Regions from separate parts of the Actinopolymorpha sp. B9G3 genome, predicted to be linked through region 2. Evidence: riboswitches for the same ligand, from Rfam matches in the RefSeq annotation. Region 2 holds a riboswitch; the other holds the start of a gene.

Region 1 (3,132 bases), on a different contig from region 2:
ACTACGCCCACCTGCAGCACGCCACTATCGGCCGTCAACGCCAAGCCGAGGCAGCCGGCCTACCGGCTTGGGATCCGGCCGGTGCAGCCCATGAGGCCGAGCAACTCGCCGGCATCCTGCATGCGCTGCCCAGATCGGACCCACGACGCATCACCGCCCTGCAAAAGGATCTGCTGCTCACGAAGCTCGACGCGCTCACTGAGTCCGGGACTGTCCTCGTCAACTCGCCCATCCCGTCCTGCGTCGACCACGGCGATCTCTGGCCAGGCAACGTCCTGGCCGCCCGTACCCCCGGCGGCCACCACCGCTTCATCGACTTTGGCGACGCTGCTTGGACCCATCCGTTCCTATCCCTCATGGCGCCCCTCTTCGAATGTCACCGTCGATGGTCACTGCCAGGCCCTTTCAGCGACAGTCTCAACCATCCGTCGCTGCAGATGATCATCGACTCATATCTTCAGGCGTGGACTGATTACGCCAGCCGCCAGGAACTAAGAGACATCCTCGGCCACGCCCTCCGGCTCACGCCCCTCAGACGAAGCTGGGCACTCGCCACCAACGTCAAGCACGCCACCAGCGCCGACGCCGACGACCTCGGACCCACCCCCTGGTCATGGCTAACGGCAGCCACGCCCTCTTGCACCAAGGAGCCACGACCGATGGGAGACCGATGACGATCATCTTTCTCGGTACGCCGCCCACGTGAAGCCCATGGGACTACCGAGCCGAGTTCGGGGCGATCGGAAATCGGCTTGCGGTGATCCGATGGGGCGTCGTACGGTCGGCCCTCGATGAACGAGACGCCCGAGGTCCTGCCATTGCCGGACAGGAAACCGGTCGACGCCGCAGTGGCGTCCAGGTTGATCGCCGCGCAGTTCCCGCAGTGGGCCGACCTCGAGGTCCGGCCGGTCGATGCGCAGGGTTGGGACAACTGCACCTTCCGCCTCGGTGACGAGATGCTGGTGCGGCTGCCGACTGCCGAGGAGTACGCGCTGGCGGTGGAGAAGGAACACCGGTGGCTGCCGGTTCTCGCCCCCGCGTTGCCGTTGGAGATCCCGGTTCCGCTGGCCAGAGGCGTACCCGATAAGGGCTTTCCGCACGACTGGTCGGTCTATCGGTGGCTCGGTGGCGAACCCGCGGACCGTGCCGTCGTCGAGGACATGACGGCGTTCGCCATCGACCTAGCGGAGTTCCTGGTGTCCCTGCAGCGGATCGACCCGACAGGCGGACCGGGCCCGGGGCTGCACAACTGGTTCCGTGGCGGACCACTGACGACCTATGACGGGTGGGCCCGGGCCTCTCTGGAGACCTTGGACGGCCTGATCCGGACCGAGACCGCCGAGGAGATCTGGGAACGGGCGTTGCGAGCCTCGTGGGACAACCGGCCGGTCTGGTTCCACGGTGACATCGCCTCGGGAAACCTTCTGGTGAAGGACCGTGCGCTCGCGGCCGTCATAGACTTCGGCACCTGCGGGGTCGGAGACCCGGCCTGCGACCTGGCGATCGCCTGGACGATGCTGACCGGCAAGAGCCGGGCCGCGTTCCGCGATCGGCTGGAGGTGGACGAGGCGACCTGGCAGCGTGGACAAGGCTGGGCGCTCTGGAAGGCCCTGGTCGTCTGCGCCTGGGCGGTTCGCGACGGCGACGGCCTGCCGGCGGACGCGTCGTTCGTTCTCGAGGAGATCCTCGCCGGGTAGGATTCGGCCTGGCCGCAACTGGCGAAGGTGGACAACCACCAGGGAGCGGCCGTTTCCCGCGTGAGCGTCGACCGCCTGGGCGCCTCCGTCAGTGATGTCCGGCTGACACCCAGGAGGCTACGACGTGGATCTGCGTTACGGAATCAACCCGCAGCAGGCGGCCAACGCCGCGCCAGTGCGCCCCGGCCAGTGGCCGGTCCGGGTGCTGCAGGGCAACCCGTCGTTCATCAACATGCTGGACGCGCTGAACAGCTGGCAACTGGTGCTGGACGCCAGCCGAGCCCTGCACCGACCAGCGGCTGCTTCCTTCAAGCACGTCTCGCCGGCCGGCGCGGCCGTGGCCGGACCCGTCGATGACGTCACCGCCGAGCTCTACGCCATCGACCGCGAGCAGGTCGGCGCGCTCACCAGCGCGTACCTGCGTGCCCGCGACGCCGACCCGAAATCCTCCTACGGTGATTTCGCCGCCGTCTCACACCCGGTCGACACCGAACTCGCCACGCTGCTGACCAACGTGGTCTGCGACGGCATCGTCGCTCCCGGCTATGCCCCCGGCACCGTCGCGACGCTCAGCAAGAAAAAGAATGGCCGCTTCCTGGTCATGGAAGCAGACGAAACCTACAGACCCCCTGCGTGCGAGGCACGGGACGTGTTCGGCCTGCGGCTGTTCCAGCAACGCGACGAGGTGACGCTCTCCACGACGCTGCTGGACAACGTCGTGTGCGGTGCGCTGCCCGCGACGGCATCGGCGGATCTCCTGCTGGGCTTGGCGGTCCTGCGCTACACGCAGTCCAACTCGGTGTGTTACCTGCGTGGTGGGGCGACTCTGGGGATCGGTGCCGGCCAGCAGTCCCGCGTGGACTGCACCCGCCTGGCCGGCGCGAAGACCGACACCTGGTGGCTTCGACGCCACCCGGCGGTCCGCGCGCTCGCGTTCCAGCCGTACATCAGGCGTCAGGACCGGATCAACTGGCAGATCCGCTTCGTCGAGGGCGACCTCACACCGGACGAGAGTACGCGAATGGCGAGCGCACTCTCCAAGCCCGCACCCGCGCTGACAGACGCCCAACACAGGCAGTGGCTGACTGGCTTGAGTGGGGTCGCGCTCGTCTCGGACGGCGCCTTGCCGTTCCGCGACAACGTCGACCATGCACACCGGCACGGCGTCGGCTACATCGCCGAGCCAGGCGGATCGATCCGTTCCAACGAAGTGGAGGACGCCTGCCGCGAGCATCAGATCGCTCTCGCCCGTACCGGCCTCCGGTTGTTCCACCACTGAGGACGCCGAGGTCCCCGCGGAGAGCAAACTGCTTGCGCAAGCCTCGTGCCGCGAACCTACTCAAACAGGCGGAGCAGCAGGCTGCGGCTACCGGGAGCCAGCAGAAGGTCCCTGAACTGGTCGACGCCGCCGGCGGGCCATCGTTCGGCGATGCGC
Region 2 (3,132 bases):
GTACTTCGCGACGACGTCCTCCTTGCCGCCACCGCTGTAGCCCCAGTCGGGTGCCGACAGGTAGCACGGCCCCTCGTCGAGTCGGCGGGCGAGTCGCCAGAAGTCGGCACCGATGTCGAAGAAGCGGTCACCTGCCGCCCGGATTCGCCGGACGATCGATCTCGTTCATCGCCGCTCCTCTCCGCCTGCACCCGCTTACGGCAACCTTGCTCGAAGGACATCCATGCGTTGTCGCAGCCGATCGAGGTTCTCCTCTGCCACCTCCTCGATCGATCGCCCGCTGGTGAGTTCGGCGGCGAGATCGGTACGCCGCTGCACGATCGCCTCTTCACCTTCCCGCAGCGCAGCCTCGATGTTGCCCGCAAGCCGCGCCGGGTCGGTCTCGATGGCATAGCGGGTCCGGATCTCGAGCGAGAGCAGAACACCGTCACCGTTGAACTCGGCGGCGACGGCACCTCGTTCGCGCTCCACGCGGAGCGACTCCGAGGACAGCCTCGCGAGGATGTCCCGCGCCCCCGGGATCGTCGTCACCAAGCCGCGGAGCGCCGCGGCGACCTCGGACCCAGCGGCCTCGCTGAAGCCGGCGTCGGAGTAGGCCACCTGCTCGGCATGCGCCGCCTCGTCACGGGCGGCACGGTAGAGCGCCGCGACCTCCCGGTCCAGCACCTGGGCCTGCAGGACCCGCTGCCACCGCGGGTCGACTTCGACGTGCTTGATCCGGCCGACACCGTCGACGCTCAACTGGATCACCTTGCGTCGGTCCTCGACGGTGTAGCTCCGCGAGACAATCTGGTCGCGGACACGCTGCACGCGCCCATCCAAGGCGACGAACCCGAGCGCGAGATCGTCCGGTCCCGCCCCCATGGCGAAGCCATCCAGACTCACACGTGACCCCCGAGTAGTGCCTGACCTGCGCCGCGCTGGTGGCGAGCACCGTAACGGCTGGACATCGAATCATGTCAAGGTCTGGGGAGCACCTGCCAGCCCACGGGCCCGGCCCTCTGCACTAGGCTCGTGGTTACCGCGACTGGCGCAGGCAAGGTGGAATCGACCACCGGGGAGCGGCGTACGGGCTGCCGTACGACAGATACCGTCCCGTACGACCGAGCACGGGCACCGCGCGCCTGGGTGCCTGGGTCTGAGGGCGTGTCCCTGAACCACAGGGCACGCACGACCAGGCGGTCACCGAGTGACCGTCACCACCGCTGACCCAGGAGGAGCAATGACGCAGCGTACTGGTCTCGACCTCGCCGCCAGGCTGGCCGACGCCGACCCCGAGATCGCCCGGCTCATCGAGGCCGAGGGCCGTCGGCAGTTCGAGAAGATCCGACTGATCCCGAGCGAGAACTACGTGTCCCAGGCCGTCCTCGAGGCGACCGGCACGGTCCTCACCAACAAGTACTCCGAGGGCTACGCCCACAAGCGCTACTACGAAGGCCAGCAGATCATCGACGAGGTGGAGGAGCTGGCCGTCGCCCGCGCCAAGGAGCTCTTCGGCGTCGAGCACGCCAACGTCCAGCCCTACTCCGGCTCGCCGGCCAACCTCGCGATCTACCTCGCGTTCATGCAGCCGGGCGACACGTTCCTCTCCCTCGAGCTGGCGCACGGCGGTCACCTCACCCACGGCTCCCCGGTTTCTGCGACGGGCACCTGGTTCAAGCCGGTCCACTACGGCGTCGACAAGGAGACCGGCCGTGTCGACATGGACCACGTACGCGACCTCGCCCACAAGGAGCAGCCGAAGCTGATCTTCTGCGGAGGGACGGCGATCCCACGGCTGATCGACTTCGAGGCATTCGCGGCGATCGCCCGCGAGGTCGGCGCCATGCTCGTGGCCGACATCGCGCACATCGCCGGCCTGGTGGCAGGTGGCGTCCATCCCACGCCGGTCGGCCACGCCGACGTGATCTCGACGACCACCCACAAGACGCTCCGCGGTCCGCGTGGGGCGATGCTCATGACCACCGAGGAGTATGCGAAGCCCATCGACAAGGCGGTGTTCCCCGGTCTGCAGGGTGGGCCGCACAACCACACCACGGCAGCGATCGCGGTCGCGCTCCGCGAGGCCGCGACCGGTGAGTTCCAGGCGTACGCCAGTCAGATCGTGGCCAACGGGGCGGCGCTCGCCGACGCGCTCACAGCACGCGGCTTCGATCTCATTTCGGGCGGCACTGACAACCACCTGATCCTCATCGACCTCACGAACAAGGACGTCGGCGGCAAGCCGGCCGCGAAGGCGCTGGACCGGGCCGGCATCGAGCTCAACTTCAACACCGTGCCGTTCGACCCGCGCAAGCCCTGGGCGCCGTCGGGGATCCGGATCGGCACTCCGGCGATCACCACCCGCGGCATGGCGCCCGAGCACATGCCCCAGATCGCGGCCTGGATGGACGAGGCCGTGGAGGCGGGCAAGAAGGACGATGGGGAGGCGCTCGACCGGATCGCGGCGGACGTCCGCGACTTCACCAAGGCGTTCCCCATCCCGGGCTGGCCGGCCAGCTGACTCTGGTCAGAGACAGCAGGGAGCCCCGCTGACGAGCGTTCGCCAGCGGGGTTCCTCCAGTCCTTGTGGGCGGCGCGGTCAGGCGCCGATGACCTGCGGATCCAGCATCACGGGGAACGGCACAGTCGCCTCCCACACCTGTCCGACCTCCACCTTGGTCACCAGACCGTACTCGCCCGGTCGCACGATCTTGCCCACCTTGATCGAGCCGTCCCTAGCCACGCGCCAGTAGGCGGGAATGCCGGCCCGGGCGTACTTGATCGCCTTGCTGCCATCGTCAAGGTCCTGCGTCGAATCGGACGCGACCTCAACAACCAGGCCGACAGCTGATGGGTCCTGCCACACCAGGTCGAGATCCGCCCCAGGACGGAGAGCCGCACCGTCAGCGATGAAGTTGCCACCCGGCACCCGAAGCCCCACCTCGTGGAGTACCCGCCAACCGGCCGGCGCCGCCGCGCGAAGGACGGCGAGGATGTTTCCGACGATGCTCTGATGCCGGCTAGTGGGCGGTGGGGACACGACAAGGCTCCCGTCGATGATCTCGTACCGGTGCCCATCGTCGGGGAGAGCGGCGAGATCGTCTTCGGTCCAGAAGTCTGGCCATGAGTCCACAGCGAACGCCGGCTGGG

What was found. Region 2 has a riboswitch for ZMP and ZTP ahead of glyA (serine hydroxymethyltransferase). Riboswitches for the same ligand answer to the same signal wherever they lie in the genome.
Region 1: linked by a shared signal. The riboswitch ahead of ABNF93_RS08750 (phosphoribosylaminoimidazolecarboxamide formyltransferase) and the one ahead of glyA (serine hydroxymethyltransferase) in region 2 are both predicted to bind ZMP and ZTP.

The regions. Positions count from the first base shown of each region.
Region 1 covers NZ_JBEEAB010000003.1:560,070-563,201, reverse strand. Annotated here, with positions in the region: gene ABNF93_RS08760 (phosphotransferase family protein) at 1-674, shown strand, start outside; gene ABNF93_RS08755 (aminoglycoside phosphotransferase family protein) at 792-1,697, shown strand; ZMP/ZTP riboswitch at 1,702-1,785, shown strand; gene ABNF93_RS08750 (phosphoribosylaminoimidazolecarboxamide formyltransferase) at 1,822-2,976, shown strand; gene ABNF93_RS08745 (DUF4037 domain-containing protein) at 3,033-3,132, opposite strand, start outside.
Region 2 covers NZ_JBEEAB010000017.1:66,952-70,083, forward strand. Annotated here, with positions in the region: gene ABNF93_RS25395 (hypothetical protein) at 196-885, opposite strand; ZMP/ZTP riboswitch at 1,014-1,137, shown strand; gene glyA (serine hydroxymethyltransferase) at 1,223-2,503, shown strand; gene ABNF93_RS25405 (Uma2 family endonuclease) at 2,582-3,132, opposite strand, start outside.